DNA from 2 places in the Pseudoalteromonas nigrifaciens genome. Region 2 is predicted to be linked to the other one. Evidence: predicted binding sites of a transcription regulator. Region 2 holds the regulator's gene; the other holds the start of a gene.

Evidence for each region. The regulator sigma-54, encoded in region 2, starts transcription at its own class of promoters, with help from an activator protein. The targets are predictions, from matches to a motif close to GTTGGCACGNNNNTNGNNT.
Region 1: the regulator sigma-54 is predicted to act here: its motif matches at 3,645-3,663, upstream of PNIG_RS04090 (flagellar basal body rod protein FlgF).

Annotation. Positions count from the first base shown of each region.
Region 1 covers NZ_CP011036.1:862,888-870,563, forward strand. Annotated here, with positions in the region: gene flgB (flagellar basal body rod protein FlgB) at 510-917, shown strand; gene flgC (flagellar basal body rod protein FlgC) at 923-1,354, shown strand; gene PNIG_RS04080 (flagellar hook assembly protein FlgD) at 1,368-2,045, shown strand; gene flgE (flagellar hook protein FlgE) at 2,095-3,459, shown strand; gene PNIG_RS04090 (flagellar basal body rod protein FlgF) at 3,699-4,442, shown strand; gene flgG (flagellar basal-body rod protein FlgG) at 4,464-5,252, shown strand; gene flgH (flagellar basal body L-ring protein FlgH) at 5,269-5,952, shown strand; gene PNIG_RS04105 (flagellar basal body P-ring protein FlgI) at 5,965-7,059, shown strand; gene flgJ (flagellar assembly peptidoglycan hydrolase FlgJ) at 7,187-7,676, shown strand, end outside.
Region 2 covers NZ_CP011036.1:2,969,583-2,977,258, reverse strand. Annotated here, with positions in the region: gene mgtE (magnesium transporter) at 1-1,273, opposite strand, end outside; gene PNIG_RS14130 (HPr family phosphocarrier protein) at 1,421-1,693, opposite strand; gene rapZ (RNase adapter RapZ) at 1,737-2,582, opposite strand; gene ptsN (PTS IIA-like nitrogen regulatory protein PtsN) at 2,604-3,056, opposite strand; gene hpf (ribosome hibernation promoting factor) at 3,061-3,348, opposite strand; gene PNIG_RS14110 (RNA polymerase factor sigma-54) at 3,375-4,868, opposite strand; gene lptB (LPS export ABC transporter ATP-binding protein) at 4,938-5,663, opposite strand; gene lptA (lipopolysaccharide transport periplasmic protein LptA) at 5,660-6,205, opposite strand; gene lptC (LPS export ABC transporter periplasmic protein LptC) at 6,195-6,752, opposite strand; gene kdsC (3-deoxy-manno-octulosonate-8-phosphatase KdsC) at 6,749-7,300, opposite strand; gene PNIG_RS14085 (KpsF/GutQ family sugar-phosphate isomerase) at 7,301-7,676, opposite strand, start outside.

The DNA of each region.
Region 1 (7,676 bases), 1.4 Mb from region 2:
CACTGTGTATAAGTTATAGCTTCGCACATCCCCTTATTTAAAGCGCATTGTGCCAATATGTTTAAGCGAACATACATATCCACAAAAAGGCTATGAAGTGCTGCACTTTAGAGAGGTAAAACCACTAGATTATGTGTTTAAATCACTGCTCAATTACCCTCATTGTTTTCTCTTTGTGCAAAATAATATTTAAATGCTTTATTCACAAAGAGGCTAAGAGGGCGCTGCGCTTTAGAGAAGAAAAAATAGATAAATTATCTGTTTAAATCACTGCTCATATACTCCCATTCGCATCCATTGTGCAAATGTGCTTTAGAGTTTTTAACTGCTGGCATTTTTATAATAACTTTATTGGCTCATATCAATTTACTTATTGCCTTAAAATCTCCCTAAAACCTGCACTTTAAATAGCTATATTTAATCAGCTTAGTAAATAACTTTAAACAAAAATTAGTTAAATGGCTTATTTCTTGCTTTGTTCAAGCTAAGTCAATTTTTTGGAGATGGTTATGGCTATCAGTTTTGATAAAGCGCTTGGTGTGCACCCGCACGCTATGTTGATCCGTTCGCAAAGAGCCGAAATGCTCGCTACCAATATCGCTAATGCTGATACGCCGGGCTATAAAGCAAAAGATATAGACTTTGCCTCTGCACTAAAAACGGCAAAGTCACACCAACAAGGCGGCAATAGTATGGTCAGAACCAACAGTAAACACATTGCCGGTGGTAGTAAAGAAGTAGGTGGTTCAGAAATGTTTCGTAATGCAAATCAACCAGATACAGGTGATGGCAACTCGGTTGATATACAGGTGGAACGAAACTTGTATGCACAGAATGCTATGGAGTATCAGGCCAGCTTGCAATTTTTAAGCGGCAGATTTAAAGGTCTGAAAAAAGCACTCGGTAGCCAAGGATAATAATTATGAGTTTATATAATGTTTTTGATATTGCTGGTTCTGGTATGAGCGCACAAAATGTGCGTTTAAACACCACCGCAAGTAATATTTCTAATGCGAATACTATTAGTTCTTCTCAGGATAAAACTTACCGAGCGCGACAACCTGTATTTGCTGCTGAGCTTACTAAAGCTTCAGCATCAGCAAGTAATCCACAGGGCTCCGCTGTTGGCGTTAAAGTATTAGGCATTGTTGAGAGCAACAAACCATTACAAATCGAATATAACCCAAACCATCCAAGTGCGGATGAAAATGGCTATATCTATAAACCCAACGTTAATGTTGTTGAGGAGATGGCAAACATGATTTCTGCCTCTCGTTCGTATCAAACAAATGTGCAAGTTGCCGATGCAGCAAAGCAAATGTTAAGTAAAACACTGCTGCTAGGCCAGCGGTAACAGAGGGTAGGTTATGAGTAACGATATTAGTACATCTTCATCCTATTTAGACTCTTTACGGTGGCAAGAAAAACAAGCAGCCAGTAAAGACAAGAGTGATGCGTTAACCCAAGAAGATTTTTTCTCATTACTAACGCAGCAACTGTCGTTTCAAGATCCGAGTAAACCGGCTGATAACGATCAGATGATTGCGCAAATGACTAGCTTTACTATGGCTGAGGGAATTTCAAATTTAAACTCTAACTTTGAAGCTTTAGCTGCATCAATGACATCAAATTCAGCACTGCAAGCATCTACATTAGTAGGCAAGCAGGCGCTTTTAGAGTCTGACACATTAGATTTAAATGAAGCAGGTGATGCACGAGGCTCAGTTGTTGCCGAAAAGCCAGTTGAAAGCTTAAAGCTTAGAATTGAAGATGAGTCTGGGCAGTTAGTTAGAACCATAGATTTAGGCTCGCAACCAGCTGGTGCAGTGCGTTTTGCATGGGATGGTAAAAACGAAGCGGGTGAGCGCCTACCTCCTGGCGAATATAAAATTAAAGCTGAGGGGAGTACTAATGGTGAGTTTTCGAGCCTGCCAATTGCTACCTTTAAAAATATTGAGAGTGTTAATATTAATGGTGCAAATGGCATCATTATTAACACTAAAGAAGGTGCGGTTAGGCTGACTGATGTTGCAGAAATCGCGTAAAAGATTCATTAGCCAGCGGGCTAAAAATTAAATAGTTTAGAGGTCAATTATGAGCTTCAATATTGCATTATCCGGCCTTGCTGCCGCACAAAAAGATTTAAACGTTACGGCAAATAATATAGCCAACGTAAATACTACGGGTTTTAAAGAGTCGCGCGCAGAATTTGCTGACGTGTATGCATCGTCGGTATTTAGTTCGGGTAAAACAAAAAATGGTGACGGCGTGCAAACGACTATGGTTGCACAACAATTTCATCAAGGATCATTACAGTTTACCAATAACTCGTTAGATTTAGCGATTACCGGTGAAGGTTACTTTGCAACCAGCCAAGACCTAGGCGCGCAAGATTTTACTTACACACGTGCCGGCGCATTTAAGTTAAACAAAGACAACTTTGTGGTAGATGCAAATGGCAGCTTTTTACAAGGCTTTCCGGTTGACCCTTCAACAGGCGATACTACATCAGTGAGTTTAAGCACTTCATCGGCTTTACAAATACCTGACTCGTCAGGATCGCCGCGTGCTACTTCAAGCGTGTATAGCTCGTTTAATTTAGACTCACGATCAATTGCACCTACAATTGCGTTTAACCCTACCGAAAGTGCAACTTATAATTCATCAACCTCAACAACCGTGTATGACTCACTCGGTGAGCCACATGTATTGCAGCTATTTTTTGTGAAAAGCGACCCTGCAGTACCCGGTAATGAAAATCAATGGAGCGTACATTCAACACTTGATGGTAAATCCTTTGGTGCCAATGGGGTTGAGCAAACAGTAGCTCCGTACACTCCTATGACTACTTTTCAGTTTGACTCAAGTGGCTTACCGCAAAGTACAGACGGCACGCCAAACGTAAGTAACACTTTTAATCCATTGTCTATTGCAGCTGGTGGCGGTGGTACAGCGGGGCTTTCTGATTTATTAACCAATGGCGCTACCTTCCCAGCGCCTGTTGAAATTAACTGGCGTGATGAAACCGGTACAGCTAATAAAATACCTACTCAATACGCAAGTCGCTTTGAAGTAAAAGCACTTGAGCAAGACGGTGCAACGGTTGGCCGTTTAGCGGGTATTGATATTGGCGCCGACGGTAAAGTTGTGGCTTCGTACAGTAATGGCGACTCAACATTTTTAGGCCAAGTGGCTATGGTGCGTTTTTCAAACTCGCAAGGTTTACAACAAGTGGGCAGCACAGGTTGGAAAGCGAGTATAGCGTCAGGCGAGCCTATTGCTGGTGAACCAGGCTCTGGCACATTAGGTAATATCAACTCATCAGCGCTTGAGCAGTCAAACGTAAACTTAACTAACGAACTAGTTGATTTGATTAGCGCACAGCGTAATTTCCAAGCAAACTCGCGAGCGCTGGAAGTTAACTCAACAATTCAGCAAAGTATTCTGCAAATTAGATAAAGCACAATTTATTAATTTGAATATTCAAGGCTGCTTAATTGCAGCCTTTTTTGTTTATAAGATCAGGTTTGAGGCGTCAGGTATCAACCTAGAACCTAGCCCCTAGAACCTCATCCCTATAATTTCTGCAGCTACCGGCGGTATACCACATTGCTTGGCGGTGCAGTTTTACTGCTGTATTTAACAATGGCGCATATATTGCATTTGTTCTTACAGAGATTTTTAAGTGAGTCGATGTTATGGATAAAATGGTCTACATTGCCGCGTCTGGCGCTAAGCAAAGCTTAATGGGGCTTGCCCTTAAAGCCAATAATTTGGCGAACGCAAACACTACAGGTTTTAAAGCCGACTTTGCCCAAGCTCGATCTATGCAAGCGTTTGGTGAAGGTTTGCCATCGCGGGTGTTTTCTATGGAAGAGCGCCCAGGTTCAAACATGACATCGGGTGGCATACAGCAAACCGGTCGCGAGCTCGACATTGCCATGAGCGATAACGCCTGGCTGAGTGTACAAGACGCCTCCGGCAACGAAGCTTATACAAAAGTAGGTACGCTTAATATTACCGCCGAAGGCATGTTAGTTACCAGCGGTGGTCGTCAAGTAATTGGCGAAGGCGGCCCTATTATTTTGCCAGTCCCGATTGAAAAAATAGAATTTAGTAAAGACGGTGCCATACAAGTACGCCCACAAGGCGCGCCGGCTAACTTTTTAGAAGAGGTTGATCGTTTAAAAGTGGTTGAGGCAAATAACTCAACACTTGAAAAAGGTAACGATGGTTTATTTAGACCAAAACCAAATCAAACGGTTGAAACCTCAGCTAACGTACAAGTGATAAGCGGCGCATTAGAAATGTCGAACGTTAATCCGGTACACGAAATGGTCGATATGATCAGCCATCAACGCCAATTTGAATTACAAGTAAAGCTAATGAAAACAGCAGAAGAAATAGATCAATCGCAAGATCAGCTGTTGCGCATAGTTTAACTTTAAAATGAGGACACGATTATGAATCCAGCATTGTGGATCAGTAAAACTGGGCTTGACGCCCAACAAACCGACATTTCGGTTATTTCAAATAACTTAGCCAACGCCAGTACGGTTGGTTATAAAAAAAGCCGCGCCGTTTTTGAAGATTTACTTTACCAAAACATTAATCAGCCAGGCGGTCGCTCATCGCAAGATACCGAAATGCCATCAGGTTTAATGCTAGGTGCTGGTGCTAAAGTGGTAGCTAACCAAAAAAACTTTTCGCAAGGTAATATGCTAACTACTGAAAATTCACTAGATTGGATGATTTCTGGTTCAGGCTTTTTTGAAGTATTGCAGCCAGATGGCAATATTGCTTATTCGCGCAACGGACAATTTACCACCGATGGCGACGGGCGAGTTGTAACCTCGGGTGCCGGTTATGTAGTTCAACCTGAAATGAACGTACCCGACGACGCGCAATCAATAACTGTATCGCAAGACGGTGAAGTGTCTGTACGTGTTGCAGGGCAGGCCGATAACGTGGTTATTGGACAAATTACCATTAGTGACTTTATTAATCCGTCGGGCCTTGAGCCTATAGGGCAAAACCTTTACACCGAAACTGCGGTAAGTGGCGCGCCGGTGCAGGGTAACCCTGGGGTTGATGGGCTAGGCACTATTATTCAAGGCTCACTAGAAACGTCAAACGTAAACGTAACCGAAGAGTTGGTAAACCTAATAGAAACCCAACGTGTTTACGAAATGAACTCAAAAGTAATTTCGGCAGTTGATGAAATGATGAGCTACATCAATCAGCAATTATAATATTTTAGAGGTTATTATGCGCAATATTATATTATTTGCAGCGGGTACTTTATTGTTAAGTGGCTGTGTGTCTACACAAAATAGTGATGTAGTACAAGACGATCCTTACTACGCACCCATGTACCCAGAACCCAATGTTGAACCGGCAGTTGCTAATGGCTCACTGTTTAATACGTATTTATCGAACGACTTATACGCTGATAAAAAAGCACTGCGTACCGGCGATATAATTACGGTTAAATTGCAAGAATCTACGCAAGCCTCTAAAGCGGCAAAAACAGAAACTGATAAACAGTCAGACGCAAAACTCGACCCCGTTATTGGTTTAGGCGGATTACCGGTAAATATTGGCGGCGACAGCATTCAATTTGGTATTGGCAGCGACGCGTCATTTAAAGGCGACTCAAAATCAAATCAGTCAAATAGTTTAGCCGGTGATATATCGGTAAATGTAATGCGTGTTTTACCTAATGGTAACTTAGTTATTCGCGGCGAAAAATGGCTAACGTTAAACTCAGGCGAAGAATTTATTCGTTTAGAGGGATTAGTAAGGCCAGAAGATGTAACTGCAGACAATACCGTACAGTCAAATAGAATTGCTAATGCACGAATTCAATATTCGGGCAAAGGGCAAACTCAAGAAGCACAAAGTGCCGGTTGGCTAACACGCTTTTTTAGTAGCTCACTTTTTCCTTTTTAGAGGACATTCATTATGAATGTATTTAAAGTTTTTTGTTTAATGGTGTTACTTGGCTGGCAACTTCCTGCCATGGCCGAGCGCATTAAAGATGTGTCTATGGTTGAGGGCGTACGCTCAAACCAATTAGTAGGCTATGGCCTAGTTGTTGGCTTACCTGGTACGGGCGAGCAAAGCCGATTTACCGAGCAAAGCTTTAAAGGCATGTTAAACAGCTTTGGCATTACGTTACCAGCAAGCTTAAAACCAAAAATTAAAAACGTGGCTGCGGTTGCAGTGCATGCAGAGCTACCGCCTTTTAGAAAGCCCGGGCAAACTATAGATATTACCGTATCATCTATTGGTAGTGCAGGTAGTTTACGCGGTGGTACTTTACTACAAACCTTTTTAAAAGGGGTCGACGGCAACGTATACGCTATTGGCCAAGGTAGTTTAATTGTAGGTGGTTTAGGCGCAGAGGGGCTTGATGGCAGTAAAGTCGTTATAAACACGCCAACAGTGGGGCGCATTCCAAATGGCGCAACCGTTGAGCGCGCAGTTAAAAGCCCATTTATGCAAAACGACTATATTACTTTTAACTTAAATCGCCCAGACTTTACTACCGCTAAGCGATTAGAAAAAACCATAAACGATTTAGTTGGCCCAAATAGCGCCCAAGCACTCGATGCAGCGTCTATTAGAGTTATTGCCCCAAGAGACGCCTCGCAGCGCGTGTCTTATTTATCAACGCTCGAAAACCTAGAGTTTACCCCAGCAGATACAGCGGCAAAAATTATCGTTAACTCGCGTACCGGTACTATTGTTATTGGTAAAAACGTAAAGCTACAACCTGCGGCTATTACCCATGGTGGCTTAACAGTAACTATTGCGGAGCAACAAAACGTATCGCAACCTAATGCTTTTAGTGATGGCGATACCGTTGTTACCCAGCAAAGTATTATAGATATAAAACAAGACGACTCACGGGCATTTGTATTTAACCCCGGAGTGAGCCTAGATGACCTAGTACGCGCTATAAACGAAGTAGGCGCCGCGCCTGGCGATTTAATGGCAATACTAGAAGCCCTAAAAGAAGCTGGCGCAATAAACGGCCAGCTAGTTGTAATTTAAAACAACGTAATGCTATCGGTGGTCAGTTTTAAAAGCTGGTAACCGATGGCATTTTGCTTAACACCTTCCCCTCTGGCTCAATTTTTGCATTGCTTTATACATTATTCATTATTGTGTCAAAAAGCTGATGGAAACAAATCATCTCGATAAGCAAAACTTTTTTGATTTAGGTAACTTAAACGCTTTGCGTAAAGATGCCCTAAACAGTGGCGACGCGTCTAGTGATGCCTCAAAAGCGGCTCTCAAAAAAGCAGCGGCACAATTTGAAGCCATATTTACGCAAATGTTGCTTAAAAGCATGCGCAAAGCCAGCGAAGCCTTCGAAGACAAAGAAAGCCCATTAAATTCAAGTAGCGTAAAGTTTTTTGAAGAAATGCACGATCAGCAACTTTCATCAGAGCTCTCGTCTAATGGTTCATTAGGGCTTGCCGACTTAATAGTGCAGCAACTTTCTCCTACGGCAAAAAATTACACCCCAGCTTCAGTACTCAGAACCAGTAACGATCTTTTAAGCGATCAGCGTGCTGGCATAGAGTTGCCGCAGCAACAGCGTAAAAAAGCCGTAACCGAGCCTGTAGATAAAAGCGCTATGAATACCGAAAAGCCAGAAGTAGCTA
Region 2 (7,676 bases):
GTGCAGGGTCTATTTTCATACGTTTAAGTATTATAGGAATACACGCACCCGCCACACCCGCAACAACTAAGTTCATAAACATTGCAAACGCCAGTACCGCGCCAAGCATTAAGTCCCATTGCCATAGGGCTATAACACTGGCAATTAAAACAGCCCATAAAATACCGTTTAATGCACCAATGGCGAGCTCTTTTATCATTACAAAACGTTGGTTAGTTTGGTTAATATGGCCCACTGCTATACCACGAATAACCAAGGTTAATGACTGGCTACCGGCCACCCCACCCATTGAGGGGACAATGCCGTTAAGCACGGCTAAAATAGGCAGTATTGCTAAAGTGCCTTCAAAAAAGCTGGCAACAAAAGCAGCTGCCAGAGCCGTTAATAAGTTAACACCTAGCCAAACAGAGCGTTTTTTTGAGCTTTTTAAAACCGGTGCAAAGGTATCTTCTTCATCATCAAGACCCGCTAAACCTAATAAGTGATGCTCTGCGTCTTCACGAATTACATCAACAATGTCATCGATAGTAACACGGCCAAGTAGCTGGGCGTTGTCGTCAACTACTGGGGCTGATATCCAGTTATGACGTTCAAATAACTGCGCCACTTCGCTTTCATCCATCGAAATAGGAATAGACTCACAGTCTTCATCCATTAGGTCGTGAACAATTTTTTCGGGCGAATTGGTTAGTAAGGTACTTAACGATAAAGCGCCTAAAAAACAGTTATGCTTATCGACAACGTAAAGGTCGTCGGTACCCTCAGGGAGTTCGCCGCGCAGACGAATGTAACGCAGTACCACATCTAGGGTTACATCAGGGCGAATGGTTACTGTATCTGTGTTCATCAGCGCGCCAGCAGAGCGTTCCTGATAGGAGAGTGCTTGCGTAGCACGTTCTCTATCTTGAATGTCCATGGCGCTAACCACGTCTTTATAAACCGTGTCAGGCAGGCTTCGCAGTACTTCACCTAAGTCATCGTGGCCCATGTCTTCAGTGGCAGCAGCAATGTGCTTAGGTTCCATTTGGGCAATAATGCCTAAACGTACATCTTCAGAGAGTTCTTCAAGAACATCACCTTGTACATCTGGATCAACTAATTGCCAGAGCAGGCGACGAACTTTATGCGGTGATGATTCTAGTAAAAGTGCGGTATCACAAGGAGCTGTTTTTGCCAGCATGCGCCTAACTTGAACAAACTGACCACTATTGAGTGACTTGGTCACTTGTTGTAATTGTTGTAGTGGGTAGTCTTGTTCGAAAGTTTCGGGCATTGGCGTCCTTAATTTATTTTTATAACGTTAGGGAAGAAGTTAGTCATTAACTTCGTTCAGTTTATCTTACTTTTTTTAGCCAAACTAGCTTAAGGTTTCACTAACCCTATATTTTAGCTCGTTTACTTGGTTTAAATAAAGTGCCTACTATTCTTGTTCGTTAAAGCGCTGCGCTATTAATTGGCCAACGGCATGTAAAGCATGCTCTGCATCGGGTCCTTCGCACACTACTTTTACTTCTTTACCTTGGCTGCTTTCTAGTAACATTAAAGCCAGTACGCTATCGCCAGCGGCTTCTTTTTCATCTTGAAATAAGGTAATAGATGCGTCAAATTGTACCGCTAATTGTGCTAATACGGTAGCAGCTCTAGCATGCAGGCCTAGCTTGTTTTTTATTAAAAATGTATTTTCTAAGCGCATAAGATACTCTACTTAAGCTGAACAGATGATTATTTAAATTGAATTATTTTTCTTGCTCGCGATGGCGAATTTTTACATTAGGGTGAGACATAGCAAAGCTTTCACCAATTGTTTGCGCTAAATAAACTGAGCGGTGCTGACCACCAGTACAACCAATAGCAATGGTTAAATAACTGCGATTATTACGCTCTAGGTGTGGTAACCACGTTTGTACAAAGGTTTGAATTTGCCAAGTGAATTTTTGCACAATACTATGACTAGCTAAATAATCTTTTACTGGTTGATCTAATCCAGTTAAAGGCTTGAGCTCCGGTTCCCAGTGTGGGTTTGGTAAAAAACGCGCATCAAAAACATAATCAGCACCTTTGGGAATACCATGCTTAAAGCCAAACGACTCAAAGGTAATGATAAGCTGTTTGTCTTTTTTACCGAGTATGGTTTCACGCATAGATTCAGCAAGTTGATGCACACTTAAATCGGTTGTATCAATGACATGATCAGCCCGCGTTACGAGTACATCGAGTAATTCTTTTTCCTTTTTTATTGCTAAATCTAGCGGTAGCGAATCAATCGAAAGCGGGTGCAAGCGACGTGTTTCTGAATAACGGCGGATTAACGTTTGATCGTCGCTATCTAAATAAAATAACGTTGGTTTAGCAAAGTCGGGCAAGTACTCAAGAATATCGTTAAACTGCTGCTGATCTTTAGGCAGGTTACGCACGTCTATACTAACGGCTATTTTATCGTAGTTATCAGAGACACTGCGCACTAATGAAGGCAGCAAATTTACCGGAATATTATCTACACAATAGTAACCTAAATCTTCTACAACACGTAAAGCAACTGACTTACCAGAACCTGATCGGCCACTTATAATAATTAATTCCATTTACCACCCCTTTATTAGTAACTAGGATTGATCCAAAATAACTTGGTATAACGCTTCATCAGACTTTGCCGCACGCAATTGCTTACAAAACTCTTTATCGTTTAGTTTATCAGCTATTGTGGCTAGTGTTTTCAAGTGCTGCTGGTTATCGCCATCGGGCACTATAAGCGCAACAAAAATATCAACTGGACGATTATCAATTGCATCAAAATTAATAGCGGTTTCGCTTATTAAAATTAAGGCAAGAGGCTCTTGTGCCCCGCTCATACGGCCATGTGGAATTGCTATTCCTCGGCCAATACCGGTACTACCTAGCTTTTCTCTTGCCAATAAAGCAGTGAGAATATCTTGCTGAGGTAAATACGGCATTTTTTTATGCGCGAGTTCACTGATGAATTCTAAAATTCTTTTTTTACTATTAAAAAGGACCACAGCTTTGCTGCAGTCCTGGCATATAAGTGAGCTTAATTTCATAGTGTTAGTGTCGAGCAAACTTCTCTTTGTGTTTAATTACTTGACGATCGAGTTTGTCAATCAACGAGTCAATGGCAGCGTACATATCTTGGTGTTCGGTCGATGCAAATAGCTCAGCGCCACTTACAAAAATTGTTGCTTCAGCTTTTTGACTTAATTTTTCTACATCGAGAATAACATGCACATTAGTTATGTGATCTGAGTGTCTTTGCAGCTTTGCAAATTTATTATTTACATAGTCTCTTAATGAGTCTGTAATGTCTACATGACGACCAGTTAAGTTTAGTTGCATCAGCATTTTCCTCTTTGTTGTACGTCTTAAATCAAGCTTTTACGTTGATTTGACGGGGGAATAGCCAGAGATTCGCGATATTTTGCAATTGTCCGTCTAGCTACTTTAATTCCTTGCTCAGCCAATATATCTGCAATCTTGCTATCACTCAATGGTTTGGCTAAGTTTTCTGCAGCTATCAACTTTTTAATCAGGGCACGTATGGCAGTTGATGAACATTCGCCACCATTTTCGGTGCTTACATGGCTTGAAAAAAAGTACTTAAGCTCAAAAATGCCACGTGGAGTGTGCATATATTTTTGCGTAGTGACCCGTGAAATAGTCGACTCGTGCATTTCAACTATTTCGGCAACATCGTTTAATACCATAGGTTTCATGGCTTCTGGGCCATGTTCAAAAAACGCTTGTTGCTGCTTAACAATACAATTAGTTACTTTCAGGAGTGTTTCGTTTCTACTTTCTAGGCTTTTAATAAACCATTTAGCTTCTTGTAAGTGCGAGCGAATAAATTGGCTGTCACCGCTGGATTTTACTGTACGAGACATAGCCGCATATTGGCTGTTAACACGTATTTTTGGCATGCTATCTGGGTTTAGCTCTACCACCCAACGGCCTTTTATTTTTTTAACAGACACGTCAGGTATAACGTATTCAGACTCTTCTCTGACAATAGTATCCGCAGGCTTAGGATTAAGCGTATGAATAAGTGTCATTATTTCTTTAAGCTCTTCTTCTTTGAGCTTAGTTTTTTTCATTAACGTACGATAGTCGCGAGCAGCGAGTAAATCGATATGATCAGTTAACACCATTTTTGTTTCGTTAATATAAGGGGTGTCTTTATCAAATTGATTTAATTGAATGCATAAGCATTCTTGCAAGCTGCGAGCTGCAATACCAACAGGATCAAATAATTGAATGCGCTTTAGCACTGCTTCTATTTCATCTAGTTCTACTTCGTGTTCGTCGTCAGTTTCTTGGTTAAAGCTTGCTAAAAGGTCTTCGCAACTGAGGGTTAAAATACCAGAGTCATCTACGGCTTCAACGATAGCTATGGCAATAGCTTCGTCGGTAGGGCTAAAAGGGGTGAGCTGTAATTGCCACATTAAGTATTCATGCAGGGTTTCGGTTGATGCACCTTGATAAATAGATTCATCTTCAGGCATTGGCCCTGATGAAGAGGCAGGCGCTGCGCTCATATATTCATCCCATGATACATCCATGGCCATGTCGTCGCTTATGGTGTCTTTATTTAGTGCTTCACCGCTATCTTGCTCATACTCGCTTGGGGTGTCGTCAGCAGAGGCGCTAACAGTAATGTCATCTGCTTTTTGCTCGTTTTTACCTGCTGATTCTTCCGTGTAATCTTGTTCATCAACTTCAAGTAATGGGTTGCTATCAAGTGCTTCTTGTATTTCTTGCTGGAGATCCAAGGTACTAAGCTGCAATAAGCGAATAGCCTGTTGCAGTTGCGGAGTCATTGTAAGTTGCTGGCCCATGCGCAGCTGTAATGATTGCCTCATTTATCTCTAACAATCCTTATAAATTGATATGATTAATCTTAGCAGATGCTTATAGTAATAACATAAATATTACAGTTTGAACTGCTCGCCTAAATAAACATCACGTACTGTTTTATCGTTTAATACAAATTCAGGAGTACCAGATGCAATTAGCTCCCCATGAGAAACAATGTAGGCTTTTTCACAAACATCAAGGGTTTCCCTTACATTGTGGTCGGTAATTAGTACGCCAATACCACGATTTTTAAGGTGTTCTATAATTTTTTTAATATCGAGTACTGAAATAGGATCCACGCCAGCAAAGGGCTCATCAAGCAATATAAATTTAGGATCTGCAGCTAAAGCACGTGCTATTTCTACGCGGCGACGTTCACCACCAGATAGCGCCATACCTAAGCTGTCGCGAATATGTTGCAGGCTAAATTCGTCCAATAAACTATTTAGGGTTTCTTCCCTGGCTTGTTTATTTAGTTGCTTACGCGTTTCTAAAATAGCCATTAAATTTTGATACACAGTGAGCTTTCTAAAAATAGAAGATTCTTGTGGTAAATAACCAATACCTAAACGAGCACGGCTGTGCATAGGAAGTAAGGTAATATCGTTATCATCAATTAATATTTTACCTTTGTCGCTAGGTACTAAGCCTACAATCATGTAAAAGGTAGTGGTTTTACCTGCGCCATTTGGGCCAAGTAAACCAACAATGCTACCAGCTTTTACTTCAAGTCCTACATTTTTAACAACTTCACGGCCTTTATAGCTTTTTGCTAATAGCTCTGCTTTTAATGTACTCATGGCTGACCTTTATTGAGTTTTTGTTCTTTTTTTACGTCTACAGGCACTAAAATAGTGTGTACCCGATCAGTTGAGTTTTCATCTTTTTCAGCACTTATAAGCTGTTGCTCTATATCATAAGTGATGCTTTTAGCCGTAATTTTTTGCCCAGCTTGAGAAATGTTTGCATCTCCTACCAGGGTTAAAAAACGTTTCGCTACATCGTAACGTACTTCGTTAGCGCTGGCGCTCATGACAGTGCCATCTGCTTGCTTTTCTTCAAAATATGCAGGGCTGCCCGTGGCAATTAATAGTTGTTTATTATCGCCAAGTTCGTCGCGCTTATGTACTTCTAAACGATCGGCGGTGATACGACGATTACCGTGAATTATCTCGACGTTTTTCTCAAAAATACCAACGTTTTCTTTTAGTTGGCCTTCTTGGCGGTCAGCACTAATAGAAATTTGATTAGCTAATGGGGAAGTACTTTGCTCTGCCGCATTACTATTAAATACAAGTATAAGCGATGGAATAATAAGTATTTTTGCAAGGTTATTGGTCATAATATAGTGTTCGCGTATGGTTAATTAGTTTTATCACCTCGGTTGTTAAATTGGCTTCAAGGCCTTTACCGGTGATCTTTAAATTCGGTCCAGTTATAATAACGGGCTGTTCGCTGCGCATAGTGAGTAGCATTATATCTACTTGAATATTGTCGGCGGTAATTTTGTCTATCATTGCGCCATCAATTAAGTTTTGGGCAGTTACATTACCCTCTAAAATTAATTGTCTTTCATCGTAAAGTGTTGCTTCATCAGCATTGATACGCCACGTTTTTTGTCTGTCGTCGTACAATATGAAAGTAGGTTTTTCGAATAAGGTAAATCCTAGCTGCTCGTAAAGCTCCGTTTTAACCGCAGTTACTTTATGGCTAATTTCACCGTTTTCGTCAAAAGCTGTTTGTTTTAGCTCAATGGCGGTGTAATCGGGTTTAGCTATTACTTCTGAGTCGGCTTTAGCAACCGTATTTACCTGAGTAAAATAAGGGTACCAAAGCCAAACCATACAGGTGATGAATAAAACGCTTAAGACTATGCGCGCTATATTCATGAACTGGTGCCTTGGCTAGTTAATGGTTTATTGTTTTCAAGCATAAGTAAGTCGGTTAGCTCTCTTACTGCACCAAAACCACCCGGCATTTGCGTAGTGTAATGTGCTAAGCGTTTAATTAGTGGGTGCGCGTCGTTTACTGCGACTGCAAAGCCAACTAACTCCATAACAGGCATATCTGGGCCGTCATCACCAATATAAGCAATTTGCTCATCGCTCAAATTAAGCTTGTTTTTAAGTTCTTGGTAGGCAATAAGCTTGTTTTCTTGACCTTGATAAATATGCTGCACGGTTAAGCTGGTCATACGTTGTTGTACTATTTGCGAGTGCCTGCCGGTAATAACCGCTACTTCAAAGCCGCTGTTAATAAGTGCTTTAATACCAAAGCCATCTTTTGTATTAAATGCTTTTAGCTCTTCACCTTGGTTGCCAAGATAAATTCGGCCATCAGAAAATACGCCATCAATGTCGCATATAAGTAGTTTTACTTTTTTTGCGCGCGCTTTAGCGTCATCACTTAGCGCTTGATAGAGTTCTTCAAATTGCATTTATAATACTCCTGCTTTAAGTAGGTCTTGCATATTGAGTGCCCCAATAGGCTGATTATGCTCATTAATAATAATTAAGCCATTAATGCGTTTATGTTCCATGATATTAAGCGCTTGCGCAGCAAGCATATCTTGGGTTGCCGTGGTACACGATTTAGTCATTACTGCATCTATTGACGTGGTATGAATATCAACGCGTTGCTCTAAAATACGGCGTAAATCACCATCGGTAAATAACCCAGCGAGTTGCTGATTATCGTCAACTATGGCGGTCATACCTAAGCCTTTAGCTGTCATTTCAATCAGCGCATCTTTAATAGTTTGCGAAGTAGTTATAATAGGCGTATTTACACCGCTGTGCATAACATCTTTTAAG